DNA from 2 places in the Virgibacillus saliphilus genome. Region 2 is predicted to be linked to the other one. Evidence: a T-box and tRNA genes for the amino acid it is inferred to sense, from the RefSeq annotation. Region 2 holds a T-box; the other holds one or more tRNA genes.
What was found. The T-box of region 2 lies ahead of leuS (leucine--tRNA ligase). A T-box ahead of a tRNA ligase gene usually reads a tRNA of that ligase, here a tRNA-Leu.
Positions count from the first base shown of each region.

Region 1: it has a tRNA-Leu gene. The T-box ahead of leuS (leucine--tRNA ligase) is inferred to sense a tRNA for this amino acid. The anticodon was not compared.

Region 1 covers NZ_JAGYHC010000001.1:149,420-164,792, reverse strand. Annotated here, with positions in the region: gene clpC (ATP-dependent protease ATP-binding subunit ClpC) at 1-622, opposite strand, end outside; gene mcsB (protein-arginine kinase McsB) at 640-1,704, opposite strand; gene mcsA (protein-arginine kinase activator protein McsA) at 1,701-2,249, opposite strand; gene KFZ56_RS00815 (CtsR family transcriptional regulator) at 2,262-2,729, opposite strand; gene KFZ56_RS00810 (MgtC/SapB family protein) at 2,916-3,614, opposite strand; rRNA gene rrf (5S ribosomal RNA) at 3,846-3,961, opposite strand; rRNA gene KFZ56_RS00800 (23S ribosomal RNA) at 4,120-7,038, opposite strand; rRNA gene KFZ56_RS00795 (16S ribosomal RNA) at 7,327-8,898, opposite strand; tRNA gene KFZ56_RS00790 (tRNA-Ala) at 9,250-9,325, opposite strand; tRNA gene KFZ56_RS00785 (tRNA-Pro) at 9,334-9,410, opposite strand; tRNA gene KFZ56_RS00780 (tRNA-Arg) at 9,416-9,492, opposite strand; tRNA gene KFZ56_RS00775 (tRNA-Leu) at 9,496-9,584, opposite strand; tRNA gene KFZ56_RS00770 (tRNA-Gly) at 9,591-9,665, opposite strand; tRNA gene KFZ56_RS00765 (tRNA-Leu) at 9,681-9,765, opposite strand; tRNA gene KFZ56_RS00760 (tRNA-Lys) at 9,775-9,847, opposite strand; tRNA gene KFZ56_RS00755 (tRNA-Thr) at 9,863-9,935, opposite strand; tRNA gene KFZ56_RS00750 (tRNA-Val) at 9,939-10,014, opposite strand; rRNA gene rrf (5S ribosomal RNA) at 10,150-10,265, opposite strand; rRNA gene KFZ56_RS00740 (23S ribosomal RNA) at 10,424-13,342, opposite strand; rRNA gene KFZ56_RS00735 (16S ribosomal RNA) at 13,631-15,202, opposite strand.
Region 2 covers NZ_JAGYHC010000001.1:2,641,682-2,657,054, reverse strand. Annotated here, with positions in the region: gene KFZ56_RS12875 (tetraprenyl-beta-curcumene synthase family protein) at 1-545, shown strand, start outside; gene mnmM (tRNA 5-(aminomethyl)-2-thiouridylate-methyltransferase MnmM) at 627-1,187, opposite strand; T-box leader at 1,295-1,510, shown strand; gene leuS (leucine--tRNA ligase) at 1,556-3,970, shown strand; gene KFZ56_RS12860 (YybI family spore inner coat protein) at 4,021-4,767, opposite strand; gene KFZ56_RS12855 (rhodanese-like domain-containing protein) at 4,875-5,183, shown strand; rRNA gene KFZ56_RS12850 (16S ribosomal RNA) at 5,779-7,350, shown strand; rRNA gene KFZ56_RS12845 (23S ribosomal RNA) at 7,525-10,443, shown strand; rRNA gene rrf (5S ribosomal RNA) at 10,634-10,749, shown strand; gene KFZ56_RS12835 (hypothetical protein) at 11,473-11,661, opposite strand; gene KFZ56_RS12830 (GNAT family N-acetyltransferase) at 11,940-12,497, shown strand; gene KFZ56_RS12825 (BaiN/RdsA family NAD(P)/FAD-dependent oxidoreductase) at 12,742-13,992, opposite strand; gene KFZ56_RS12820 (putative polysaccharide biosynthesis protein) at 14,142-15,373, shown strand, end outside.

The DNA.
Region 1 (15,373 bases), 2.5 Mb from region 2:
GGTTATTTTTTGTACGACGGCTTAATATTTGAATAACACGCTCAATTTCCTTACTTCGTCCGATGACAGGATCCACATTGCCTTCTTTTGCAATTACCGTTAAATCTCTTGCCAGCGAATCCAGTGTTGGCGTATTTGCATTTGATTGTTGATTGTTACGATGGCCTTGTCTTCCACCCTGTGATTCATTGCTTCCCAGTAATTGAAGCACTTGCTGACGTGCTTTATTCAGACTAACACCAAGATTATTCAACACCCGGGCAGCGACTCCTTCTCCTTCACGAATCAGCCCCAGAAGAATATGTTCGGTACCTACATAGGAGTGGCCGAGCTTTCTTGCCTCATCTTGAGATAGCTCTACTACCTTCTTAGCCCTTGGCGTATAGTGGATCGATTGCATGGGCTTCTTTCCAACGCCAATTAACTTCTCTACCTCTTCCTGAATCTTAGGAACCTCAAGACCTAATGACTCCAGAGCTTTCGCTGCAATCCCTTCCCCTTCACGAACAAGCCCCAAGAGAATATGTTCTGTGCCAATATTGTTATGTCCAAGTCGTACCGCTTCCTCTTGTGACAACGCTAATACCTTTTGCGCTCTTTCTGTAAAACGTCCAAACATCATATACATTTTCCTCCTGTCTATTTCTCCAATTGCAGGCGTTCACGGATCAGTGATGCCCTTAATTCATCTCGTTCATCGGCTGTTAAAGTTGCTTGTGCATATTGTTGCAGAAATCCCGGTTGTGTCAAAATCATTAATTCATTAAGTATATTTCTGGATACATTTTTGATGAGTCCTAAATCAATTCCCAATCGAACATTTGATAAACATGCCGCTGCTTCCTTTGATTCAATAATTCTACTGTAATCCAGAACACCGAAGGATCGGAAAATGCGATCCTCTAACTTTTTACCGGATTGCTCCATAATACGGTTACGTGCATTTCTTTCGTGCTCAATCAATTGTTGAACGACACTTTGTAAATCCCCTATAATATCCGCTTCTGTCTTGCCTAACGTAATTTGATTCGAGATTTGAAAAATATTTCCCTGGGCATCGCTACCTTCACCATAAATACCTCTAACAACAAGCCCAAGCTGATTAATCGCCGGTATCATTCGGTTAATTTGTTTCGTCATCGCAAGTGCAGGGAGATGCATCATAACAGAAGCGCGCATTCCCGTACCTACATTTGTTGGACAACTTGTTAAATACCCTCGCGTCTCATCAAACGCATAGTTAATTTTCTCTTCTAACCAATCATCCAGCTCAAATGCCCCCTCCAATGCCTTTGACAGTTGAAGTCCCGGGAAATATAATTGGATCCTGATATGATCTTCCTCATTAATCATGACAGATACCTGTTCATTCTTAGAAATAATCGTTGCTGGTGCATGTTCACTTTTTGATAAATGCGGGCTGATTAAATGCTTCTCGACCAAAACTCGTTTTTCAATGGCTGTTAAATCCGGAATTGAAATGAACGAAAAGTCCTCATAATCCTGAAATGACTGATGTTCATACTCCTCTTTAATAAAATCCCGAATGCCTTCCAGTTTTTCATGGTCTGCAAGAATAGGGTACGAAACATCTGAGAAATTCCTAGCCAGACGAATTCGACTACTAAGGACAATATCACTATCCGGCCCTTCCTCGCGCATCCAAGGACTAATAGCTTCGTTCATGAATTGCTTTAAGGTCATGTATCATCACCTGCTTTCGAACCATCACTCTGATTTTGCAATGCTTTAATCTTATCTCTTATTTGAGCAGCTTCTTCAAAATTTTCATCTTCTATCAATTGTTGCAATTCAGCTTTATAGCTTTCCAATTGTTTCTTTGTATGCAAGTCGCCACCCATGCGTTTGGGAATTTTCCCGTAATGCTTGGTATTACCTGAATGTACCCTGCGCAATATCGGATCAAGACGTTCAGAAAAAGTATCATAACACGTTGCACAGCCGAACTTTCCTACTTTTTTAAATGTGGAAAGTGACATACCACATTGCGGGCATTTCAATTCCTTTACTTGATTATACGAATTACTTTGCTGACTTTCCATCATTGCCGAGTCAAAATTGAACAGACCTGTAAGCAAATTATGAAGGGAATACCCTTCCTCCGGATACGTCATATAACCCTTTTCCTTCGCACACACTTCGCAAACATGAATTTCGGTTTTAGTACCATTGATCACTTGCGTAAAGTGGAGTGTAGCCGGCCGCTGCTGGCATTCCTGACATTGCATTATTTTTCCCCCTTACTTGTTTAGGTACTTTAATTCTGAAAGCATGGCAGTTAACACACGAGCTCGAACCTCATCCCGAAGTGGGAGCTGGAATGCTAATGTATTTCGGTCAATCCCACTGAGGATAATTTTGGCCTCGCGTTCGGTAATTAATTCTTCTTCCAATAGTCGCTCAAGCACATCAATGGAAGCTTGTTGCGTTACTGTTGGATTGATCATCTTTATAATTTCATCAATGAGTTCAGACTTATCCTGATGTATCACTCGCATAATCCGAATATAACCGCCGCCGCCACGTTTACTCTCTACGATGTACCCTTTTTCCAATGTGAAACGCGTTTTAATTACATAATTGATCTGAGAGGGGACACACTGGAACTGATCAGCAATTTCACTACGTTTAATCTCGATTGCATTTTGCCCTCTTGTTTGTAAGATCTTTTTTAAATATTGCTCAATCACATCTGAAATATTACTCATGAGCCCACCTCCTCTGCATCGCATAATCTTTTGACTTTGACTATCTTTGACTATACATTTATTATACCCTAAAACACGTGAGATGCAAACACATTGTTCTATATATAGAGTAGACAAAAATTTGAGAAACAAAACAGGAAAAAACGCGATAACTATTAATTATGTGGAAGAAGTTCGAGCCATTTCCTATTTAAGCTCTGAAATATTTTTTACATAATTAATTTTAGAGATTTCCTCTATCAAAGCAATTCGTTCTACATCAGGTTTTCGCTCAATCTTTACGAAGATATTTCTAATATCATTTTCTGCCTTTGTAATTTCTACATTTTTAATCGTTGAATCAAATTTATCAAAGACAGAGATAATTTCATTTATTTGAAGTTCAGGCAATGCTACAATTTCAATCAAATTAGAGGAACGTCCCTTAGCAAATAACTTTTCAAAGTTATTCAGGAAAACCAGGCTAAGCAGAATAATAAGGGTTGTAAACAATGCAGGTACGTACATCCCTGCACCAACAACTAGGCCTAATCCTGCAACCGTCCAAATGGAAGCCGCGGTAGTTAGACCACGAATCGTCCCACCATAGACGATAATTGTCCCTGCGCCAAGAAACCCAATTCCACTAATAACATAAGATGGTATGCGCGCCGGATCAAAACGGATATTATCGTGCTCCGCCATAAATGTCTCAAAGCCAAATAAAGATAATAGCATCATTAAACAAGCTCCGACCCCAACGAGAATATGGGTGCGAAAACCAGCGGAATGATTATTTAATTCACGCTCAAAACCAATAACCCCGGATAAAACAAGTGAAATTAACAATCGAGACATCATGATTGTAAAGTTATCATCAAACACAAATTCCATAAAATCTCCCAATTCCCACCCTCCAATCTCTATTTCCATATTAATATCACAGTGAATTAGTAAAGATACATCGTTTAGAGATTCTCCAATTATATATATGATGCCATATACGTTTTAACGTTTTAACCATCGAAAAAAGTCTATTTGCTTATATATAAAAATAACAATAATGACAGCATGTAACAATCTTTAAATATAGAAAAAAGCTGGAATGCACTAGTGCATTCCAGCTTTTTTAATTTTGCCTGGCGGCGTCCTACTCTTGCAGGGGCAAAGCCCCAACTACCATCGGCGCTGGAGAGCTTAACTTCTGTGTTCGGCATGGGAACAGGTGTGACCTCTCCGCTATGACTACCAGACCTAACGGCTTACGCGATCTCTTTCTTATCAGCACTTCCTTATGGAAAAGGAAAGACAAGATATATTATAGGCATTTCCAAACGAAAATGCAAGGGTTTTATGTATTTATACCCTAAAAACTAAATAAGAGTGTTCGTAACGTACATCTAAAAGCCATTTAGTTAAGTCCTCGATCGATTAGTATTCGTCAGCTGCACGTGTCACCACGCTTCCACCTCGAACCTATCTACCTCATCGTCTCTGAGGGATCTTACTCACTTGATGTGATGGGAAGTCTCATCTAGAGGGTGGCTTCATGCTTAGATGCTTTCAGCACTTATCCGTGCCACACGTAGCTACCCAGCCATGCTCCTGGCGGAACAACTGGTACACCAGCGGTGTGTCCATCCCGGTCCTCTCGTACTAAGGACAGCTCCTCTCAAACTTCCAACGCCCACGACGGATAGGGACCGAACTGTCTCACGACGTTCTGAACCCAGCTCGCGTACCGCTTTAATGGGCGAACAGCCCAACCCTTGGGACCGACTACAGCCCCAGGATGCGATGAGCCGACATCGAGGTGCCAAACCTCCCCGTCGATGTGAACTCTTGGGGGAGATAAGCCTGTTATCCCCGGGGTAGCTTTTATCCGTTGAGCGATGGCCCTTCCATACGGAACCACCGGATCACTAAGCCCGACTTTCGTCCCTGCTCGACTTGTAGGTCTCGCAGTCAAGCTCCCTTCTGCCTTTACACGCTACGAATGATTTCCAACCATTCTGAGGGAACCTTTGGGCGCCTCCGTTACACTTTAGGAGGCGACCGCCCCAGTCAAACTGCCTACCTGACACTGTCTCCGAACCGGATCACGGTTCTGGGTTAGAAGGTGCGTGCAGCCAGGGTGGTATCCCACGGGTGCCTCCTCGTAAGCTAGCGCTCACGATTCTAAGGCTCCCACCTATCCTGTACAAGCTGCACGAACATTCAATATCAGGCTACAGTAAAGCTCCACGGGGTCTTTCCGTCCTGTCGCGGGTAATGCGCATCTTCACGCATAGTATAATTTCACCGGGTCTCTCGTTGAGACAGTGCCCAAGTCGTTGCACCTTTCGTGCGGGTCGGAACTTACCCGACAAGGAATTTCGCTACCTTAGGACCGTTATAGTTACGGCCGCCGTTTACTGGGGCTTCGGTTCTACGCTTCGCCCAAAAGCTAACGTTTCCCCTTAACCTTCCAGCACCGGGCAGGTGTCAGCCCCTATACTTCGCCTTGCGGCTTCGCAGAGACCTGTGTTTTTGATAAACAGTCGCTTGGGCCTATTCACTGCGGCTCACTACTCGTGAGCACCCCTTCTCCCGAAGTTACGGGGTCATTTTGCCGAGTTCCTTAACGAGAGTTCTCCCGCTCACCTTAGGATTCTCTCCTCGCCTACCTGTGTCGGTTTGCGGTACGGGCACCTATGACCTCACTAGAGGCTTTTCTTGGCAGTGTGAAATCAGGAACTTCGGTACTTTATTTCCCTCCCCATCACAAGTCACGTTAGCGTTGGACGGATTTGCCTATCCAACTCGCTCCCTGCTTGGGCGCACCATTCCATCGGTGCGCTTTCCTTATCCTCCTGCGTCCCCCCATCATTCTAACAGTCATGAGGTGGTACAGGAATATCTACCTGTTGGCCATCGCCTACGCCTTTCGGCCTCGGCTTAGGTCCCGACTAACCCTGAGAGGACGAGCCTTCCTCAGGAAACCTTAGGCTTTCGGTGAAAGAGATTCTCACTCTTTTTTCGCTACTCATACCGGCATTCTCACTTCCAAGCGCTCCACCAGTCCTCACGGTCTGACTTCCCAGCACTTGGAACGCTCTCCTACCATTGTTCGAAGAACAATCCGCAGCTTCGGTGATACGTTTAGCCCCGGTACATTTTCGGCGCAGCGTCACTCGACCAGTGAGCTATTACGCACTCTTTCAATGATGGCTGCTTCTAAGCCAACATCCTGGTTGTCTGAGCAACGCCACATCCTTTTCCACTTAACGTATACTTAGGGACCTTAGCTGGCGGTCTGGGCTGTTTCCCTTTCGACTATGAACCTTATCACCCATAGTCTGACTCCCAAGGTCAAGTAACTGGCATTCGGAGTTTGACTGAATTCGGTAACCCGGTGAGGGCCCCTCGTCCAATCAGTGCTCTACCTCCAGTACTCATCCCTTGAGGCTAGCCCTAAAGCTATTTCGGAGAGAACCAGCTATCTCCGTGTTCGATTGGCATTTCACCCCTACCCACACCTCATCCCCGCATTTTTCAACATACGTGGGTTCGGGCCTCCAGTCAGTGTTACCTGACCTTCACCCTGGACATGGGTAGATCACACGGTTTCGGGTCTACGACCACATACTCGCATACGCCCTGTTCAGACTCGCTTTCGCTGCGGCTCCGTGTCTTCCACTTAACCTCGCATGGGATCGTAACTCGCCGGTCCATTCTACAAAAGGTACGCCGTCACCCATTAACGGGCTTCGACTACTTGTAAGCGCACGGTTTCAGGTTCTCTTTCACTCCCCTTCCGGGGTACTTTTCACCTTTCCCTCACGGTACTGGTTCACTATCGGTCACGAGGGAGTATTTAGCCTTGGGAGATGGTCCTCCCGGATTCCGACGGAATTTCTCGTGTTCCGCCGTACTCAGGATACACTCCGGAGAAAATGCTCTTTCGATTACAGGGCTCTTACCTCCTATGGCTGATCGTTCCAGATCGATTCATCTAAAGCACTTTTTGGTAACTCCGTAGGAGTGTCCTACAACCCCGAAAAGCAAGCTTTTCGGTTTGGGCTGATTCCGTTTCGCTCGCCGCTACTTGGGAAATCGCTTTTGCTTTCTGTTCCTCCGGGTACTGAGATGTTTCAGTTCCCCGGGTGTGCCTCATCTATCCTATGTATTCAGATAGACGTCCTGTTCCATTACGAACAGGGGGTTTCCCCATTCGGAAATTCCCGGATCAACGTTTACTTACAACTCCCCGGGACATATCGGCGTTAGTCCCGTCCTTCTTCGGCTCCTCGTACCTAGGCATCCACCGTGCGCTCTTGTTCACTTAACTAAATCTTGCTTTGTTTCAAAAGCACATTCATGTTTTGATGTCGTTCGTACTCTTATTTAGTTTTCAAGGTACAAATAGAGAGATTTGCTCTCTCAAAACTGAACCAAACAACCACGTATGTCTCCTTACAATCTAGCTCCGGCGCCCAGCGACTAGCGAACTTCCTTTACCTCCGTACAATAAGTCAACATCGACTCACTGTCGTTCATCGTGTTTTCTTTATCTCCTTCGGCTCAGTCCAGTTCGTACGTCGCTAAACGGGCGCTTCCGCCTTCTATCTATCCTTAGAAAGGAGGTGATCCAGCCGCACCTTCCGATACGGCTACCTTGTTACGACTTCACCCCAATCATTGGCCCCACCTTCGGCGGCTGGCTCACGCAAAGCGTGTTACCTCACCGACTTCGGGTGTTGCTAACTCTCGTGGTGTGACGGGCGGTGTGTACAAGGCCCGGGAACGTATTCACCGCGGCATGCTGATCCGCGATTACTAGCGATTCCGGCTTCATGCAGGCGAGTTGCAGCCTGCAATCCGAACTGAGAATGGTTTTATGGGATTTGCTTAGCGTTGCCGCTTCGCTGCCCTTTGTTCCATCCATTGTAGCACGTGTGTAGCCCAGGTCATAAGGGGCATGATGATTTGACGTCATCCCCACCTTCCTCCGGTTTGTCACCGGCAGTCAAATTAGAGTGCCCAACTCAATGCTGGCAACTAATCTCAAGGGTTGCGCTCGTTACGGGACTTAACCCAACATCTCACGACACGAGCTGACGACAACCATGCACCACCTGTCACTCTGTCCCCGAAGGGAACTCGGTATCTCTACCGATCGCAGAGGATGTCAAGACCTGGTAAGGTTCTTCGCGTTGCTTCGAATTAAACCACATGCTCCACCGCTTGTGCGGGCCCCCGTCAATTCTTTTGAGTTTCAGCCTTGCGGCCGTACTCCCCAGGCGGAGTGCTTAATGCGTTAACTTCAGCACGAAGGGGCGGAAACCCCCTAACACCTAGCACTCATCGTTTACGGCGTGGACTACCAGGGTATCTAATCCTGTTCGCTCCCCACGCTTTCGCTCCTCAGCGTCAGTTACAGACCAGAGAGTCGCCTTCGCCACTGGTGTTCCTCCACATCTCTACGCATTTCACCGCTACACGTGGAATTCCACTCTCCTCTTCTGTACTCAAGTCCTCCAGTTTCCAATGACCGCTCACGGTTGAGCCGCAAGATTTCACATCAGACTTAAAAGACCGCCTGCGAGCGCTTTACGCCCAATAATTCCGGACAACGCTTGCCCCCTACGTATTACCGCGGCTGCTGGCACGTAGTTAGCCGGGGCTTTCTGGTTAGGTACCGTCAAGGTACCGCCTTATTCAAACGATACTTGTTCTTCCCTAACAACAGAGTTTTACGATTCGAAAACCTTCATCACTCACGCGGCGTTGCACCGTCAGACTTTCGTCCATTGCGGATGATTCCCTACTGCTGCCTCCCGTAGGAGTCTGGGCCGTGTCTCAGTCCCAGTGTGGCCGATCACCCTCTCAGGTCGGCTACGCATCGTCGCCTTGGTGAGCTCTTATCTCACCAACTAGCTAATGCGCCGCGGGCCCATCTGAAAGTGGCAGCATAAAAGCCGCCTTTCAACTTCTCATTAGGTAATCAAAAGTGTTATCCGGTATTAGCTCGCGTTTCCGCGAGTTATCCCCGTCTCTCAGGTAGGTTGCCCACGTGTTACTCACCCGTCCGCCGCTCGTTCCACAAGCGCAAACCCCGAAGGGTTATTGCCTGCTTCCCGCGCTCGACTTGCATGTATTAGGCACGCCGCCAGCGTTCGTCCTGAGCCAAGATCAAACTCTCCATAAAATAATGAAGTTTGTCTATCATTGACACCGATCAATGATATATCTTCGCTTTTCACATGGTTTCAAGGGGTGAAATCGACCGTCCAGATGAACCATCGGACTTCGTGATTTCTTTCCTCTACCATCTGTTTGACATACTGGTTGTTTTGTTCAGTTTTCAAAGAGCAAATGCATATGTTGCGTTAAATTTGCAACTTTCTAATTATATCATCATCAATTTCCTAAAATCAACAACTTTCTTCCGTTTTCTCTTAAGAAATAAATGTTTTGTCCGCCTGCAAAATGGCGACTCCATTAATATAACACGCTATCTTGTTTAAGTCAATAGGTTTTTTTAACCTAGTTTGTTATTTGGTGGAGCCTAGCGGGATCGAACCGCTGACCTCCTGCGTGCAAGGCAGGCGCTCTCCCAGCTGAGCTAAGGCCCCTTATCCAATGGTCGGGAAGACAGGATTCGAACCTGCGACCCCTTGGTCCCAAACCAAGTGCTCTACCAAGCTGAGCTACTTCCCGTATGATGGTGCGCCCGAGAGGAGTCGAACCCCTAACCTCTTGATCCGTAGTCAAGCGCTCTATCCAATTGAGCTACGGGCGCATATGGTGCCGAGGGCCGGACTCGAACCGGCACGGTAGTAACCTACCGCAGGATTTTAAGTCCTGTGCGTCTGCCAATTCCGCCACCCCGGCAGGACATGGAGCGGAAGACGGGATTCGAACCCGCGACCCCCACCTTGGCAAGGTGGTGTTCTACCACTGAACTACTTCCGCCCGATAAGTTATTAATGGTGCGGGTGAAGGGACTTGAACCCCCACGTCCGAAGACACTAGATCCTAAATCTAGCGCGTCTGCCAATTCCGCCACACCCGCAAATGATGATGAGCCATGGAGGGTTCGAACCTCCGACCCTCTGATTAAAAGTCAGATGCTCTGCCAACTGAGCTAATGGCTCCTGTTTACTTAATGATGCCGGCCAGAGGACTTGAACCCCCAACCTACTGATTACAAGTCAGTTGCTCTACCAGTTGAGCTAGGCCGGCAAATGGTGGAGGATGCAGGGCTCGAACCTGCGACCCCCTGCTTGTAAGGCAGGTGCTCTCCCAGCTGAGCTAATCCTCCATGAAATAGGATGTGAAAATGCACATGCTTCGTTAAATTATTATTCACAACACCACTTGTACTTCGATTTTATACAGACAACCAACCTAACTATAGTACATCATTATCCTAAGCATGTTTTTTACCATATGTAAAGCCTGGCGGCGTCCTACTCTTGCAGGGGCAAAGCCCCAACTACCATCGGCGCTGGAGAGCTTAACTTCTGTGTTCGGCATGGGAACAGGTGTGACCTCTCCGCTATGACTACCAGACCTAACGGCTTACGCGATCTCTTTCTTATCAGCACTTCCTTATGGAAAAGGAAAGACAAGATATATTATAGGCATTTCCAAACGAAAATGCAAGGGTTTTATGTATTTATACCCTAAAAACTAAATAAGAGTGTTCGTAACGTACATCTAAAAGCCATTTAGTTAAGTCCTCGATCGATTAGTATTCGTCAGCTGCACGTGTCACCACGCTTCCACCTCGAACCTATCTACCTCATCGTCTCTGAGGGATCTTACTCACTTGATGTGATGGGAAGTCTCATCTAGAGGGTGGCTTCATGCTTAGATGCTTTCAGCACTTATCCGTGCCACACGTAGCTACCCAGCCATGCTCCTGGCGGAACAACTGGTACACCAGCGGTGTGTCCATCCCGGTCCTCTCGTACTAAGGACAGCTCCTCTCAAACTTCCAACGCCCACGACGGATAGGGACCGAACTGTCTCACGACGTTCTGAACCCAGCTCGCGTACCGCTTTAATGGGCGAACAGCCCAACCCTTGGGACCGACTACAGCCCCAGGATGCGATGAGCCGACATCGAGGTGCCAAACCTCCCCGTCGATGTGAACTCTTGGGGGAGATAAGCCTGTTATCCCCGGGGTAGCTTTTATCCGTTGAGCGATGGCCCTTCCATACGGAACCACCGGATCACTAAGCCCGACTTTCGTCCCTGCTCGACTTGTAGGTCTCGCAGTCAAGCTCCCTTCTGCCTTTACACGCTACGAATGATTTCCAACCATTCTGAGGGAACCTTTGGGCGCCTCCGTTACACTTTAGGAGGCGACCGCCCCAGTCAAACTGCCTACCTGACACTGTCTCCGAACCGGATCACGGTTCTGGGTTAGAAGGTGCGTGCAGCCAGGGTGGTATCCCACGGGTGCCTCCTCGTAAGCTAGCGCTCACGATTCTAAGGCTCCCACCTATCCTGTACAAGCTGCACGAACATTCAATATCAGGCTACAGTAAAGCTCCACGGGGTCTTTCCGTCCTGTCGCGGGTAATGCGCATCTTCACGCATAGTATAATTTCACCGGGTCTCTCGTTGAGACAGTGCCCAAGTCGTTGCACCTTTCGTGCGGGTCGGAACTTACCCGACAAGGAATTTCGCTACCTTAGGACCGTTATAGTTACGGCCGCCGTTTACTGGGGCTTCGGTTCTACGCTTCGCCCAAAAGCTAACGTTTCCCCTTAACCTTCCAGCACCGGGCAGGTGTCAGCCCCTATACTTCGCCTTGCGGCTTCGCAGAGACCTGTGTTTTTGATAAACAGTCGCTTGGGCCTATTCACTGCGGCTCACTACTCGTGAGCACCCCTTCTCCCGAAGTTACGGGGTCATTTTGCCGAGTTCCTTAACGAGAGTTCTCCCGCTCACCTTAGGATTCTCTCCTCGCCTACCTGTGTCGGTTTGCGGTACGGGCACCTATGACCTCACTAGAGGCTTTTCTTGGCAGTGTGAAATCAGGAACTTCGGTACTTTATTTCCCTCCCCATCACAAGTCACGTTAGCGTTGGACGGATTTGCCTATCCAACTCGCTCCCTGCTTGGGCGCACCATTCCATCGGTGCGCTTTCCTTATCCTCCTGCGTCCCCCCATCATTCTAACAGTCATGAGGTGGTACAGGAATATCTACCTGTTGGCCATCGCCTACGCCTTTCGGCCTCGGCTTAGGTCCCGACTAACCCTGAGAGGACGAGCCTTCCTCAGGAAACCTTAGGCTTTCGGTGAAAGAGATTCTCACTCTTTTTTCGCTACTCATACCGGCATTCTCACTTCCAAGCGCTCCACCAGTCCTCACGGTCTGACTTCCCAGCACTTGGAACGCTCTCCTACCATTGTTCGAAGAACAATCCGCAGCTTCGGTGATACGTTTAGCCCCGGTACATTTTCGGCGCAGCGTCACTCGACCAGTGAGCTATTACGCACTCTTTCAATGATGGCTGCTTCTAAGCCAACATCCTGGTTGTCTGAGCAACGCCACATCCTTTTCCACTTAACGTATACTTAGGGACCTTAGCTGGCGGTCTGGGCTGTTTCCCTTTCGACTATGAACCTTATCACCCATAGTCTGACTCCCAAGGTCAAGTAACTGGCATTCGGAGTTTGACTGAATTCGGTAACCCGGTGAGGGCCCCTCGTCCAATCAGTGCTCTACCTCCAGTACTCATCCCTTGAGGCTAGCCCTAAAGCTATTTCGGAGAGAACCAGCTATCTCCGTGTTCGATTGGCATTTCACCCCTACCCACACCTCATCCCCGCATTTTTCAACATACGTGGGTTCGGGCCTCCAGTCAGTGTTACCTGACCTTCACCCTGGACATGGGTAGATCACACGGTTTCGGGTCTACGACCACATACTCGCATACGCCCTGTTCAGACTCGCTTTCGCTGCGGCTCCGTGTCTTCCACTTAACCTCGCATGGGATCGTAACTCGCCGGTCCATTCTACAAAAGGTACGCCGTCACCCATTAACGGGCTTCGACTACTTGTAAGCGCACGGTTTCAGGTTCTCTTTCACTCCCCTTCCGGGGTACTTTTCACCTTTCCCTCACGGTACTGGTTCACTATCGGTCACGAGGGAGTATTTAGCCTTGGGAGATGGTCCTCCCGGATTCCGACGGAATTTCTCGTGTTCCGCCGTACTCAGGATACACTCCGGAGAAAATGCTCTTTCGATTACAGGGCTCTTACCTCCTATGGCTGATCGTTCCAGATCGATTCATCTAAAGCACTTTTTGGTAACTCCGTAGGAGTGTCCTACAACCCCGAAAAGCAAGCTTTTCGGTTTGGGCTGATTCCGTTTCGCTCGCCGCTACTTGGGAAATCGCTTTTGCTTTCTGTTCCTCCGGGTACTGAGATGTTTCAGTTCCCCGGGTGTGCCTCATCTATCCTATGTATTCAGATAGACGTCCTGTTCCATTACGAACAGGGGGTTTCCCCATTCGGAAATTCCCGGATCAACGTTTACTTACAACTCCCCGGGACATATCGGCGTTAGTCCCGTCCTTCTTCGGCTCCTCGTACCTAGGCATCCACCGTGCGCTCTTGTTCACTTAACTAAATCTTGCTTTGTTTCAAAAGCACATTCATGTTTTGATGTCGTTCGTACTCTTATTTAGTTTTCAAGGTACAAATAGAGAGATTTGCTCTCTCAAAACTGAACCAAACAACCACGTATGTCTCCTTACAATCTAGCTCCGGCGCCCAGCGACTAGCGAACTTCCTTTACCTCCGTACAATAAGTCAACATCGACTCACTGTCGTTCATCGTGTTTTCTTTATCTCCTTCGGCTCAGTCCAGTTCGTACGTCGCTAAACGGGCGCTTCCGCCTTCTATCTATCCTTAGAAAGGAGGTGATCCAGCCGCACCTTCCGATACGGCTACCTTGTTACGACTTCACCCCAATCATTGGCCCCACCTTCGGCGGCTGGCTCACGCAAAGCGTGTTACCTCACCGACTTCGGGTGTTGCTAACTCTCGTGGTGTGACGGGCGGTGTGTACAAGGCCCGGGAACGTATTCACCGCGGCATGCTGATCCGCGATTACTAGCGATTCCGGCTTCATGCAGGCGAGTTGCAGCCTGCAATCCGAACTGAGAATGGTTTTATGGGATTTGCTTAGCGTTGCCGCTTCGCTGCCCTTTGTTCCATCCATTGTAGCACGTGTGTAGCCCAGGTCATAAGGGGCATGATGATTTGACGTCATCCCCACCTTCCTCCGGTTTGTCACCGGCAGTCAAATTAGAGTGCCCAACTCAATGCTGGCAACTAATCTCAAGGGTTGCGCTCGTTACGGGACTTAACCCAACATCTCACGACACGAGCTGACGACAACCATGCACCACCTGTCACTCTGTCCCCGAAGGGAACTCGATATCTCTACCGATCGCAGAGGATGTCAAGACCTGGTAAGGTTCTTCGCGTTGCTTCGAATTAAACCACATGCTCCACCGCTTGTGCGGGCCCCCGTCAATTCTTTTGAGTTTCAGCCTTGCGGCCGTACTCCCCAGGCGGAGTGCTTAATGCGTTAACTTCAGCACGAAGGGGCGGAAACCCCCTAACACCTAGCACTCATCGTTTACGGCGTGGACTACCAGGGTATCTAATCCTGTTCGCTCCCCACGCTTTCGCTCCTCAGCGTCAGTTACAGACCAGAGAGTCGCCTTCGCCACTGGTGTTCCTCCACATCTCTACGCATTTCACCGCTACACGTGGAATTCCACTCTCCTCTTCTGTACTCAAGTCCTCCAGTTTCCAATGACCGCTCACGGTTGAGCCGCAAGATTTCACATCAGACTTAAAAGACCGCCTGCGAGCGCTTTACGCCCAATAATTCCGGACAACGCTTGCCCCCTACGTATTACCGCGGCTGCTGGCACGTAGTTAGCCGGGGCTTTCTGGTTAGGTACCGTCAAGGTACCGCCTTATTCAAACGATACTTGTTCTTCCCTAACAACAGAGTTTTACGATTCGAAAACCTTCATCACTCACGCGGCGTTGCACCGTCAGACTTTCGTCCATTGCGGATGATTCCCTACTGCTGCCTCCCGTAGGAGTCTGGGCCGTGTCTCAGTCCCAGTGTGGCCGATCACCCTCTCAGGTCGGCTACGCATCGTCGCCTTGGTGAGCTCTTATCTCACCAACTAGCTAATGCGCCGCGGGCCCATCTGAAAGTGGCAGCATAAAAGCCGCCTTTCAACTTCTCATTAGGTAATCAAAAGTGTTATCCGGTATTAGCTCGCGTTTCCGCGAGTTATCCCCGTCTCTCAGGTAGGTTGCCCACGTGTTACTCACCCGTCCGCCGCTCGTTCCACAAGCGCAAACCCCGAAGGGTTATTGCCTGCTTCCCGCGCTCGACTTGCATGTATTAGGCACGCCGCCAGCGTTCGTCCTGAGCCAAGATCAAACTCTCCATAAAATAATGAAGTTTGTCTATCATTGACACCGATCAATGATATATCTTCGCTTTTCACATGGTTTCAAGGGGTGAAATCGACCGTCCAGATGAACCATCGGACTTCGTGATTTCTTTCCTCTACCATCTGTTTGACATACTGGTTGTTTTGTTCAGTTTTCAAAGAGCAAATGC
Region 2 (15,373 bases):
ATAAACATGTCAAAGTAGAAGAGCGAATTCCACGTCTAACAAGCTGGTATGACTGGTATAAAGCTTGTGCCCCCGGGTTAAGCTGGTATGAATTCTCCGCTGCTGCAGGGTCGACACTCGGAATTTTTTGCCTTGTTTCGTATGCACTTGGAGATAATATGAATGATAATCTAGCGCAGGAAATTTATACTGGGTATTTCCCATATATGCAGGGCCTACATATTTTACTGGATTATTATATTGATCAGCAGGAGGATATAGAGGAAGCAGATTTAAATTTTTGTAGCTATTATTCGAATGAGGAAATGATGAGAAAACGGCTGCATTATTTTATCGAACAGTCGGATAAACATATTGATGGCTTATCGAATCGTTCATTTCATAAAATGATCTATCAAGGTTTGGTTGGCTTGTATTTGGGCGACCCAAAGGTGAAAAAATTGGATAATGGAATTAGTATAACTAGGGACTTGTTGAGAGCAAGTGGCTATCAGGCTCGATTTTTCCATTGGAATACAAGGCTGTACTATAAATATAAACGATAAATATGCCCGGATAGTGATATGCTCTCTTTGATGTTGACAGGTTAAAAGAAGCATATCATAGGGCAGGAATCTGAGCGTTTTCTATTTTTTCTGGATGGCCAAAATAAAAGGGGGATCATTTTGTTGGTTAATGAATCCGTGTTGTAAAACAGTATATGCTTTTTGATTAAGGTGGGCGACATGTTTTAATAAACTGTCTTTTTCCTGTTTGCCTCCATCATGGCCATGGTATACTACAATGACGATAAGCCCGTCTTTTTTAAGATGGTGTAAACCCGTGTTGAGAGCAGTTATTGTGGACTCTCCTTTTGTGATAATAGATTTATCACTTCTGGGTAAATAACCGAGATTAAATATAGCCCCACCAACTTGTTCGTCTGCAGCTAGATAATTCGAAATGTTAGCATGGCTGTCATGAATAAGTGTCACATTGCTCCGGTCATTTTCGTTTAGTAACTGCTTTGTCTTTTTTATGGCTTGATCTTGAATATCAAAAGCAAGTACGTGACCGCTTTTACCAGTGATTTGACTTAAAAACAACGTGTCATTGCCATTTCCGCAAGTGGCATCAATAACGGTTTCCCCTTTTTGGATGGAAGCTTCCAATAGATCATGTGCAACGTTTAGTATTCCTTTTAGCATGTTTGAGATCTGCTCCTTACAAATGAGAATATGCTTATTTTACCAGATAAAGAAAGGAATTGCCTTGACAAAGCGCGCGTCATTCATTACTATTCTATATAAATAATGTAACGACTTTGCAAAGGATTAGTAATAGGTTACTTCAGGTATAGAGAGGCAATGGTTGGTGGAAATTGCCCCTGAAAAATGTATGAACTCACCTTTAATGTTGCAGGGATGAATTAGGTAGTTCCTGCCGTAAATCCACGTTAAGGATATAAGTGATCGCAGATATGCGTTAATTTGGGTGGTACCGCGGGAGATATAAGCTTCTCGTCCCTTTCTAGGGATGAGTGGTTTTTTTTATGATAACAAAGGAGGACGCTGGAATGAGTTTTAATCATCAAGAAATCGAAAACAAATGGCAAGCGTATTGGGAAGAAAATAAAACATTTAAAACAGATACGTATTCGAAAAAAACGAAGGTATATGCACTGGATATGTTTCCATACCCATCTGGAGCTGGTCTGCATGTGGGACATCCGGAAGGGTATACGGCAACAGATATTTTTTCCCGAATGAAGCGTATGCAAGGTTTTGAGGTGTTGCACCCCATGGGTTGGGATGCTTTCGGGCTTCCTGCCGAGCAATATGCGATTGATACTGGGAACAGCCCCGCGGCATTCACGGAGCAAAACATAGCAACATTTAAGCGACAAATTCAAGAACTTGGTTTTTCCTATGATTGGGATCGCGAAATAAGTACAACAGATCCAAATTACTATAAGTGGACACAATGGATTTTCACCAAATTATATGAAAAAGGGTTAGCCTATATGGACGAAGTAGCGGTTAATTGGTGTCCAGCGCTTGGCACGGTACTTGCCAATGAAGAAGTGATTGATGGAAAAAGTGAGCGTGGCGGACATCCGGTTGTTCGTAAGCCGATGAAACAGTGGATGTTAAAAATCACTGCATATGCCGATCGTTTGCTGAAAGATCTGGAAGAAGTCGATTGGCCGGAGAGCATTAAAGATATGCAGCGAAACTGGATCGGTCGTTCAGAAGGAGCTGAAGTGACGTTTACCATTGATGGATATCATGAGGAATTTACAGTATTTACAACACGACCAGATACATTATTCGGTGCAAGCTATGCCGTATTAGCGCCAGAGCATCCATTTGTAGAAAAAATAGTGAGCCAGGAACAGAAAGAAGCCGTTGATGCCTATTTGGATCAAGTCCAAACCAAATCTGATCTGGAACGTACAGATCTTGCCAAAGATAAAACAGGCGTATTTACGGGGGCGTATGCGATTAACCCGGTCAATAAATCAAAAATACCGATTTGGATTGCTGATTATGTACTGATGAGTTATGGATCTGGAGCAATTATGGCCGTTCCAGCTCATGATGAACGGGATTATGAATTCGCTACGAAGTTTGAGCTTCCGATTTTAGAAGTTGTTGCAGGTGGAGACATTTCCAAAGAAGCATATGTTGATGATGGAGAGCATGTTAACTCTGGTTTCATCAATGGGTTGTATACCGATGATGCCATAGTAAAAATGATTGAATGGCTCGAAGCAAATAAACATGGGGAAAGGAAAGTTACGTATCGGTTGCGTGATTGGTTATTTGCCAGACAACGTTATTGGGGTGAGCCCATCCCAATTATTCATTGGGAGGATGGAACAACTTCAGCTATTCCAGAAGAGGAGCTTCCACTAGAGCTACCTGTCATGTCAGAGATAAAACCATCTGGGACAGGGGAATCTCCACTTGCCAATAATAAGGACTGGGTTAATGTGACAGATCCAAACACGGGGATGAAAGGACGCCGGGAAACAAGTACAATGCCACAATGGGCCGGGAGCTGCTGGTATTTCTTAAGATTTATTGACCCGCATAATACAGAGCAACTGGCCGATCCGAAAGCAATGGAAGAATGGCTTCCAATTGATATCTACATTGGCGGTGCAGAACATGCTGTACTCCATTTACTATATGCACGTTTTTGGCATAAATTCTTGTATGATATTGGCGTTGTGCCAACGAAAGAACCATTTATGAAATTGTATAATCAAGGCATGATACTCGGTGAAGGCAATGAAAAAATGAGTAAATCCAAGGGAAATGTTGTGAATCCGGATGATATCATTGCTTCTCATGGTGCAGATACACTGCGCCTCTATGAAATGTTTATGGGGCCACTTGATGCTGCAGTTGCCTGGTCAACAAATGGACTTGATGGTGCAAGGCGTTTTCTTGATCGTGTATGGCGCATGATTATAAATGACGATGGTACACTTGTTGATAAAGTAGTGGAGGGGAGTAATCCATCTTTAGATAAAGTGTATAATGAAACAGTGAAAAAGGTAACAGAGGACTTTGAAAATCTGCATTTCAATACAGGTATTTCACAAATGATGATTTTCGTAAATGAAGGAAATAAAGTAGACGTACTTCCAAAGAATTATATAGAAGGTTTTGTTAAGATGCTGTCTCCAGTTGCACCACATATTTCCGAAGAATTGTGGTCTCGTCTTGGAAATCCGGGAACGATTAGCTACGAGCCTTGGCCAACCTTTGATGAATCGAAATTGGTAGAAGATGAAGTTGAAATCGCCGTACAAATTATGGGTAAAGTCCGATCCAAAATAAATGTAGCCAAAGATATCACCAAAGATGAACTGGAAAAGCAAGCACTTGCAGACGAAAAAATTCAAGAGCTAACCGATGGAACAACAATCCGAAAAGTAATTGTTGTTCCCGGAAAACTGGTAAATATTGTAGCAAACTAAATGGGAAAAGGATTTCTTCTTACTTAATAAGAGGAGATCCTTTTTTCATTCTATTTTGATGGCACCCATTCGGTCTGTAAAATAATCCATTCATCATTTTCGTAATACCATAGCGTCTCCACCGTTCCTAGTTGATCCGCATGGTAAGCACCACTGATTTGTTGATAACTTTTTAAGCCATACCCTTTACTTTTACTTAGCAAAACAGGCTCGAAAAAGGCGATTGGATCTATCATGACCGAAGTAGCCTCCAGTAACCTTCCTTCATCATCGTAAATGTCAAGTTGTATATATTCTTCTGATCGATCACGAACATCTACAATATATGGTTCACTATCTGGAGAGAGCTGGATCTCAATTTTAAAGTCATCCATAAATTTTCCTCTAAGATGTAGCTGTTCAGGTAATGGAATCTCTTTTACCTTTTCATTTTTTAGTGTATGCAGCTGGTAATTATACAGCCCACCACTTCCGCCGGTAGCACTTTGGTAAAAAATATCCTGCACCTCATCATGATTTAAATCAATAAATTGAATGGCCGGATCATATCCACCTTCATACGTAATTGTCCACTGTTCGTCATGTACACTTGTGATATCAATCCATACTTCTCGATAATAATTCGTGTCACTGGAAAATAAAATTCCTTTTAATTCGATAATCTCGCTTTGGCCATCACCTGTGACATCTGCTTCATAGGTTTCGATAAGGACAGGCTCTGTATTACTTTCAGCTCCCACTGCGTTTGGATGCATGATGAATAACAGGAATAAAGTGAAGTAGATAACAAATTTCATGATAAACGCTCCTCTTGTTTAGTACTTGTTATTTTGTGTTAGAAGGTTGCATACTATTCTTTTAAAAAGTATGATTGATGTAAACAGATAATAAGGATGGTTTATATATGGGACATATAAATGAGATCATACCAAATGAATTGGAAAATCGTATGAAAAAGGAAAATGATTTAGTTGTGATCGATGTACGAGAAGATGAAGAAGTTGCTCAGGGAATGATTGATAATGCAAAACATATTCCATTAGCTAAAATTCCTGAGTTAAAGGATGATTTAGATCAAAGTAAACATTATGTTTTTGTATGCAGATCAGGGAGAAGAAGTATGAAAGCAGCCTCTTTTATGGATGAACAAGGTTATCGGGTTTCAAATATGGCTGGAGGCATGCTTAAATGGGAAGGGGAAGTTGTTGTATAATCGTTTTATCCTAGAAAAAATAAAATTATCGTAAAAAATACTGTTGACATGCTGATAATGTGATTGTATTATGGATCTTGCTGTCTGAAACACACCTATTGTTTTGTACATGTAGGCTAAGGCACTTATTCGTAGAAAATCTATAGTATCGCGTTATTGACAAGCATTCATGAAAATGCTATAATAACTTTCCATTAGTTAAGGAAATGTCGAATTTCATATTTTTATTCACACTTTATGTTTTGACGTTTTCTAATAAATGGTGAGCTTTTAAACGAAGAACAAAAAGTTATTGACTTTCGTGAGTTGGATTTGGTATAATTAAAAAGTTGCAAATTTAACGCAACATATGCATTTGCTCTTTGAAAACTGAACAAAACAACCAGTATGTCAAACAGATGGTAGAGGAAAGAAATCACGAAGTCCGATGGTTCATCTGGACGGTCGATTTCACCCCTTGAAACCATGTGAAAAGCGAAGATATATCATTGATCGGTGTCAATGATAGACAAACTTCATTATTTTATGGCAAATACGAACGAGTTCTTATTTGCACAAGTACAACTACACTTTTGAAAGAACCAAAAGTGAGTTTTCTATGAAGAGTTTGATCTTGGCTCAGGACGAACGCTGGCGGCGTGCCTAATACATGCAAGTCGAGCGCGGGAAGCAGGCAATAACCCTTCGGGGTTTGCGCTTGTGGAACGAGCGGCGGACGGGTGAGTAACACGTGGGCAACCTACCTGAGAGACGGGGATAACTCGCGGAAACGCGAGCTAATACCGGATAACACTTTTGATTACCTAATGAGAAGTTGAAAGGCGGCTTTTATGCTGCCACTTTCAGATGGGCCCGCGGCGCATTAGCTAGTTGGTGAGATAAGAGCTCACCAAGGCGACGATGCGTAGCCGACCTGAGAGGGTGATCGGCCACACTGGGACTGAGACACGGCCCAGACTCCTACGGGAGGCAGCAGTAGGGAATCATCCGCAATGGACGAAAGTCTGACGGTGCAACGCCGCGTGAGTGATGAAGGTTTTCGAATCGTAAAACTCTGTTGTTAGGGAAGAACAAGTATCGTTTGAATAAGGCGGTACCTTGACGGTACCTAACCAGAAAGCCCCGGCTAACTACGTGCCAGCAGCCGCGGTAATACGTAGGGGGCAAGCGTTGTCCGGAATTATTGGGCGTAAAGCGCTCGCAGGCGGTCTTTTAAGTCTGATGTGAAATCTTGCGGCTCAACCGTGAGCGGTCATTGGAAACTGGAGGACTTGAGTACAGAAGAGGAGAGTGGAATTCCACGTGTAGCGGTGAAATGCGTAGAGATGTGGAGGAACACCAGTGGCGAAGGCGACTCTCTGGTCTGTAACTGACGCTGAGGAGCGAAAGCGTGGGGAGCGAACAGGATTAGATACCCTGGTAGTCCACGCCGTAAACGATGAGTGCTAGGTGTTAGGGGGTTTCCGCCCCTTCGTGCTGAAGTTAACGCATTAAGCACTCCGCCTGGGGAGTACGGCCGCAAGGCTGAAACTCAAAAGAATTGACGGGGGCCCGCACAAGCGGTGGAGCATGTGGTTTAATTCGAAGCAACGCGAAGAACCTTACCAGGTCTTGACATCCTCTGCGATCGGTAGAGATACCGAGTTCCCTTCGGGGACAGAGTGACAGGTGGTGCATGGTTGTCGTCAGCTCGTGTCGTGAGATGTTGGGTTAAGTCCCGTAACGAGCGCAACCCTTGAGATTAGTTGCCAGCATTGAGTTGGGCACTCTAATTTGACTGCCGGTGACAAACCGGAGGAAGGTGGGGATGACGTCAAATCATCATGCCCCTTATGACCTGGGCTACACACGTGCTACAATGGATGGAACAAAGGGCAGCGAAGCGGCAACGCTAAGCAAATCCCATAAAACCATTCTCAGTTCGGATTGCAGGCTGCAACTCGCCTGCATGAAGCCGGAATCGCTAGTAATCGCGGATCAGCATGCCGCGGTGAATACGTTCCCGGGCCTTGTACACACCGCCCGTCACACCACGAGAGTTAGCAACACCCGAAGTCGGTGAGGTAACACGCTTTGCGTGAGCCAGCCGCCGAAGGTGGGGCCAATGATTGGGGTGAAGTCGTAACAAGGTAGCCGTATCGGAAGGTGCGGCTGGATCACCTCCTTTCTAAGGATAGAAACGGAAACGCCGAGCGATCTATTTCAGATCTTTTGGTGGAGACATACGTGGTTGTTTGGTTCAGTTTTGAGAGAGCAAATCTCTCTATTTGTACCTTGAAAACTAAATAAGAGTACGAACGACATCAAAACATGAATGTGCTTTTGAAACAAAGCAAGATTTAGTTAAGTGAACAAGAGCGCACGGTGGATGCCTAGGTACGAGGAGCCGAAGAAGGACGGGACTAACGCCGATATGTCCCGGGGAGTTGTAAGTAAACGTTGATCCGGGAATTTCCGAATGGGGAAACCCCCTGTTCGTAATGGAACAGGACGTCTATCTGAATACATAGGATAGATGAGGCACACCCGGGGAACTGAAACATCTCAGTACCCGGAGGAACAGAAAGCAAAAGCGATTTCCCAAGTAGCGGCGAGCGAAACGGAATCAGCCCAAACCGAAAAGCTTGCTTTTCGGGGTTGTAGGACACTCCTACGGAGTTACCAAAAAGTGCTTTAGATGAATCGATCTGGAACGATCAGCCATAGGAGGTAAGAGCCCTGTAATCGAAAGAGCATTTTCTCCGGAGTGTATCCTGAGTACGGCGGAACACGAGAAATTCCGTCGGAATCCGGGAGGACCATCTCCCAAGGCTAAATACTCCCTCGTGACCGATAGTGAACCAGTACCGTGAGGGAAAGGTGAAAAGTACCCCGGAAGGGGAGTGAAAGAGAACCTGAAACCGTGCGCTTACAAGTAGTCGAAGCCCGTTAATGGGTGACGGCGTACCTTTTGTAGAATGGACCGGCGAGTTACGATCCCATGCGAGGTTAAGTGGAAGACACGGAGCCGCAGCGAAAGCGAGTCTGAACAGGGCGTATGCGAGTATGTGGTCGTAGACCCGAAACCGTGTGATCTACCCATGTCCAGGGTGAAGGTCAGGTAACACTGACTGGAGGCCCGAACCCACGTATGTTGAAAAATGCGGGGATGAGGTGTGGGTAGGGGTGAAATGCCAATCGAACACGGAGATAGCTGGTTCTCTCCGAAATAGCTTTAGGGCTAGCCTCAAGGGATGAGTACTGGAGGTAGAGCACTGATTGGACGAGGGGCCCTCACCGGGTTACCGAATTCAGTCAAACTCCGAATGCCAGTTACTTGACCTTGGGAGTCAGACTATGGGTGATAAGGTTCATAGTCGAAAGGGAAACAGCCCAGACCGCCAGCTAAGGTCCCTAAGTATACGTTAAGTGGAAAAGGATGTGGCGTTGCTCAGACAACCAGGATGTTGGCTTAGAAGCAGCCATCATTGAAAGAGTGCGTAATAGCTCACTGGTCGAGTGACGCTGCGCCGAAAATGTACCGGGGCTAAACGTATCACCGAAGCTGCGGATTGTTCTTCGAACAATGGTAGGAGAGCGTTCCAAGTGCTGGGAAGTCAGACCGTGAGGACTGGTGGAGCGCTTGGAAGTGAGAATGCCGGTATGAGTAGCGAAAAAAGAGTGAGAATCTCTTTCACCGAAAGCCTAAGGTTTCCTGAGGAAGGCTCGTCCTCTCAGGGTTAGTCGGGACCTAAGCCGAGGCCGAAAGGCGTAGGCGATGGCCAACAGGTAGATATTCCTGTACCACCTCATGACTGTTAGAATGATGGGGGGACGCAGGAGGATAAGGAAAGCGCACCGATGGAATGGTGCGCCCAAGCAGGGAGCGAGTTGGATAGGCAAACCCGTCCAACGCTAACGTGACTTGTGATGGGGAGGGAAATAAAGTACCGAAGTTCCTGATTTCACACTGCCAAGAAAAGCCTCTAGTGAGGTCATAGGTGCCCGTACCGCAAACCGACACAGGTAGGCGAGGAGAGAATCCTAAGGTGAGCGGGAGAACTCTCGTTAAGGAACTCGGCAAAATGACCCCGTAACTTCGGGAGAAGGGGTGCTCACGAGTAGTGAGCCGCAGTGAATAGGCCCAAGCGACTGTTTATCAAAAACACAGGTCTCTGCGAAGCCGCAAGGCGAAGTATAGGGGCTGACACCTGCCCGGTGCTGGAAGGTTAAGGGGAAACGTTAGCTTTTGGGCGAAGCGTAGAACCGAAGCCCCAGTAAACGGCGGCCGTAACTATAACGGTCCTAAGGTAGCGAAATTCCTTGTCGGGTAAGTTCCGACCCGCACGAAAGGTGCAACGACTTGGGCACTGTCTCAACGAGAGACCCGGTGAAATTATACTATGCGTGAAGATGCGCATTACCCGCGACAGGACGGAAAGACCCCGTGGAGCTTTACTGTAGCCTGATATTGAATGTTCGTGCAGCTTGTACAGGATAGGTGGGAGCCTTAGAATCGTGAGCGCTAGCTTACGAGGAGGCACCCGTGGGATACCACCCTGGCTGCACGCACCTTCTAACCCAGAACCGTGATCCGGTTCGGAGACAGTGTCAGGTAGGCAGTTTGACTGGGGCGGTCGCCTCCTAAAGTGTAACGGAGGCGCCCAAAGGTTCCCTCAGAATGGTTGGAAATCATTCGTAGCGTGTAAAGGCAGAAGGGAGCTTGACTGCGAGACCTACAAGTCGAGCAGGGACGAAAGTCGGGCTTAGTGATCCGGTGGTTCCGTATGGAAGGGCCATCGCTCAACGGATAAAAGCTACCCCGGGGATAACAGGCTTATCTCCCCCAAGAGTTCACATCGACGGGGAGGTTTGGCACCTCGATGTCGGCTCATCGCATCCTGGGGCTGTAGTCGGTCCCAAGGGTTGGGCTGTTCGCCCATTAAAGCGGTACGCGAGCTGGGTTCAGAACGTCGTGAGACAGTTCGGTCCCTATCCGTCGTGGGCGTTGGAAGTTTGAGAGGAGCTGTCCTTAGTACGAGAGGACCGGGATGGACACACCGCTGGTGTACCAGTTGTTCCGCCAGGAGCATGGCTGGGTAGCTACGTGTGGCACGGATAAGTGCTGAAAGCATCTAAGCATGAAGCCACCCTCTAGATGAGACTTCCCATCACATCAAGTGAGTAAGATCCCTCAGAGACGATGAGGTAGATAGGTTCGAGGTGGAAGCGTGGTGACACGTGCAGCTGACGAATACTAATCGATCGAGGACTTAACTAAATGGCTTTTAGATGTACGTTACGAACACTCTTATTTAGTTTTTAGGGTATAAATTCATACATATTTATGAAAAATACTTGATTTTTTTCTGGAAACCATTATAATATTGGTTGTCACTAAATTTAATAAAGAAGTTCTGTTCAAATGGTTCATGCTTTGCAACGACACAGAACCACTTAAGGACATTAGGTCTGGTAGTTATAGCGGAGAGGTCACACCTGTTCCCATGCCGAACACAGAAGTTAAGCTCTCCAGCGCCGATGGTAGTTGGGGCTTTGCCCCTGCAAGAGTAGGACGCCGCCAGGCTTACGAAAAGAGCTGGAATGTAGCAAATCGCATTCCAGCTCTTTTCTGTATGGAAAATATAGTGTATATTATCACCAACGATGTTTGCCTCTATCATAAATGTCGTGGTTTTCCCGTGTTCAGCAGAATATAAAACATGCACGCTAATTGATATTCTAAAGTTGGGACACAACAAAAAGGCAAAAGAGAGAGAACACGTGCAGAATCTCGTAGAACGACCGTTTGAGAAGGCTTACAGGTCACCGCGAAAAAGTGTAGGGTATGCCAAGCTGCGGTGGTACGGGCAACAAAAAGGCAAAAACAGCTTCAGAACAAAGGCGCAAGCGCCCGGGTAGCAACGTACAAACTGGAGCACTCTGTAATGAGATAAAGGAAACATGCCCCCTGCATCAGGGGTATGCCGACGTTGGCCGGCAAGGCCGTTCTTAGTTGGCCTTCCTTTGTCAAGTGAGCCGATGTTGACTTATCGTAGTGGAGGAGTGTGAAGTTTGCTAGTTGCTGGGCGCTGGAGCCGGACGTGGCTTACGCTATTCGTAAGATTAGTACCACCCAAATTCTATACTTTCTTATCTTTTCAAAAAGAGGATGGCGTTCATTCGTCACCACTACATTTGACAGAGAACCTGATTGACTTGTTGCACTTGATAACTGAACGGTGTCATTTGAGTAGCCTTTCGTATGTAGAAAAACGCATCTATGATAGATGCGCTTTTTCACTGTCTGTTAGCTCATGTCGAGTTGCTGCGGATTACTTCCTCTTCCACTTTGATTCCCATTCATTTGAGCTACAACCGGAATCATTTTTTGCATGGCTTGTCCAAAATTTTGGTTATTTTTGGTCATTGCATAATAAGTTGCCGCTCCCATGCCGACCGAGGCAACTAACGGTAACCACATTCCGTTCATTTGCATACAAATCAACCCTTTCTCTAGTGCTTCCAGACAGTATTAGGATGATACAAACGTTTGGATTCATACAAGGGATCATCTACCAATATCATGAGGTGTTTCCGTGCACCATAATCTGGAAGTATCTACATGAGATCTCTGTAAAAAGCGCTTATACATGGATATAGATGATATCCGGCAGTAATCAACGATCTATCGTCGTTACCATTGGCCCGTACATATGTATGTGCTCATGGTCACATGTGTGAATCGAAATAAATGCGAGGAGAGGAAGACGATCAATGATATATATAGAAACAGCAAGATTGCAATTACGTGATTGGAAAGCAACAGATATAGATCCATTTGTTCGATTAAATGCGGATGAGCAAGTGATGAGATATTTTCCTAAAACGTTATTGCCCGAAGAAACCTATGCGTTGTATAAAACCATTAGAACAGCGTTTCATGAATATGGATTTGGCTTATATGCGGTAGAAGAAAAGCAAAGCGGGGCATTTATTGGTTTTATCGGATTTCAACATGCACAATTTGAGGCAGACTTTACACCGTGTATAGAAATAGGATGGCGATTGAAAAAAGAAGTTTGGGGCAAAGGCTATGCAACAGAAGGGGCAACAGCCTGCTTGCAATATGGTTTTACAGCATTAAATTTGCAGGATGTTTATAGCTTTACGGCCGAAGTCAATGCCCCGTCGAAAAGCGTAATGCAAAAAATAGGAATGAACTTTATGAAAACATTCGAGCACCCAAACGTTCATCAAGATAGTTGGTTACGTCAGCATGTGCTATTTCATGCTTCCCGTCGCTCGTTTACGTTAAGCAATGAACAGGTATAAGGGTGTGATTTAGGTGAGTTCAGATGAGGGAAATAGGAGAGCGTAACCCAGGTACATTAACGGCATTTTAAGGACTTTATATCGCAATGTAACTAGCTGTAGGACTCCCCTTTATTTCGAAATAGGGGAAGGTTCGGCGTAATAGCCCGATGCGTTCAGCGCTCCTACGAAAGGAACCTCCCCTTTCTAACAGCCGCATTTTTCAAAAGGGAAATGCGGCTTGACGGACTATTATAAGCTTTGTTCAATGATGGCTTGCATGCATCCCTGCGACTCGGCCGGTAACGAGGGCTGATGTAATATTGTATCCGCCGGTATACCCATGGATATCCAAAATTTCTCCGGAAAAATAAAGCCCCGGCATGAATTTAGATTGCATGGTGTTTGGAACAATTTCTTTGATGGATACACCCCCTCCAGTTACGAACGCTTTATCAAGTGGGAGGGAACCATGCACGGAAAATGTAAAATGTTTAATGGAATGAATAATAAGGCGGACTGTCTCTTTGGAAATGGTTGCCGCTTTTTGTTCTTCATGAATATTATTTATTGATAATATATAATCTAAAAAACGTTCTGGAACGATTCCTTTCATGATATTTTTAATTGCTTTTCTGGGGCTTTTCTCTATTAATTGATGTATTCTTTTGTACAATGTATCTTCTGGCTCATTTGGCAATACATCTAAGGCCATTGGAACGTTATGGGCTCCTTTCATAAGTTCTTTCACAACAAATTGTGAGGTACGTAATACGGCAGGGCCGGATATTCCAAAATGGGTAAAAATCATGTCCATTTGATGAGTAATAATGGGTTTATTCTTTTTATTTAAGACGGTTAAAGCGACATCTCTTAGTGACAATCCTTGTAGGCTCTTATTTATGATAAAGCTTTCTTCAGATGTAAGGGCTACTTCGGTCGGATATAGTTTAGTTATTGTATGGCCTGCTTTTTGCGCCCAGGCGTAACCGTCCCCCGTTGATCCGGTATGTGGGACTGCTTTGCCTCCAACTGCAATAACAATGGCTTTCGTAGTGATCTCTTCTGAAGTATTTAACGTTATCGTATGTCCGGTTTCGTCGTAATTCACTGTTTTCACAGTGGTATTTAAATGTACGTCTACCTTATATTCATCTAATTGATTGATTAATGCGTTAACAACTGTTTTGGCAGAATTGGATGCAGGGAACATTCTTCCATGGTCTTCTTCCTTCAATGCAACACCTAAGTTTTCAAAGTAATCGATGATATCATAGTTATTAAATACAGAAAATGGACTATATAAAAATTTCCCATTACCTGGTATATGTCGGATGACTTCTTCTTGCGGAAGGCGATTTGTTACATTGCATCGACCACCCCCGGAGATAGCCAGTTTTTTCCCTAATTTTCTCCCTTTTTCTATTAACATGGTGTTTCTCCCGCGCTCTGCAGCAGCGATAGCGGCCATTAGACCGGATGGTCCCCCACCTATAACGACTACATCATAGTTCAAATTTCTTCAGTCCTTTCATATGTATCTTATCATTATCTATCGGAAAATCCCATTAATAATTTTGTAATACATTTTGTAATACTTATGGAGATCATCTATGATAAAATAATGACTGTGTATATAAATAGTGATCAAATGCAGGTGAAAAAATGTCGAATATCGTAAGAGGAGCAATGTTGCTGACGACAGCTTCATTTTTATCAAAATTTTTAGGGATGATTTATGTTATCCCGTTTAATGCAATGGTTGGTGAAACGGGAGGGACGTTATTCAGTTTTGCTTATACCCCGTATAATATAATACTTAGTATTTCGACCATAGGTGTTCCGATGGCTGTTTCAAAATTTGTTTCCAAATACAATGCGTTGGGTGACTATGAAACGGGAAGACGCATGTTTAAAGCTGGAATTACATTGTTGATGATTACCGGGGTTATAGCCTTTTTAGCTTTGTTTTTTGGAGCTGAATGGTTGGCTGGTAATTATGTAACGAATGAGGATGCAGGTAGTATAGCCGTAGGGGACGTGACATATGTTATTCGTATGGTTAGTTTTGCTCTTCTTATTATTCCTGCCATGAGCATTGTACGGGGCTTTTTCCAAGGGTATCATTCAATGGGGCCAACAGCGGTTTCCCAGGTTGTGGAACAGATTGTGCGCATTATGTTTTTGTTAACTGCAGCATTTATCGTTATGGTTGTCTTGGATGGCGATATTGTTACAGCGGTCGGTTTTGCAACATTTGCTGCCTTTATTGGTGGAATAGCTTCTGTAATTGTATTATGGGTATACTGGCGGAAACGAAAAACACATCTTGATCTATATGTACAGGAGCAAACCTATACAAATAATATACCGATGAAAGACTTATTTATGGAATTACTCAGTTATGCGGGTCCTTTTGTTTTAGTAGGGCTTGCCACATCGCTGTATCAATTAGTAGATCAATTTACCTTTGAGCGGGCAATGGTGGCTGCAGGTAATGGAGATATCTGGAATATTGCCTTTTCTGCTATTAACTTTTATGGACATAAACTTGTTATTATACCGGTAACATTAGCGATAGGGTTGTCCTTAGCTATTCTACCCGCTTTAACCGAGTCATTTACACAAAATAATCGTTCATTATTGTATGAGCAAATTAATCAGGCATTGCAAATTGTGATGGTACTTGTCATACCAGCTGTTGTTGGTTTATCCTTTTTATCGAATGAAGCTTACGGGGCATTATATGGCCTGGAAAATATTGAAATAACAGGATCTCTCTTAAGCTGGTACGCTCCAGTCGGGCTGCTTTTTGCTTTATTTACCGTTTCTTCTTCACTGCTGCAGGGAATCAACCAGCAGCGGTTTGCGGTTATCAGTTTATCTGCAGGCCTCCT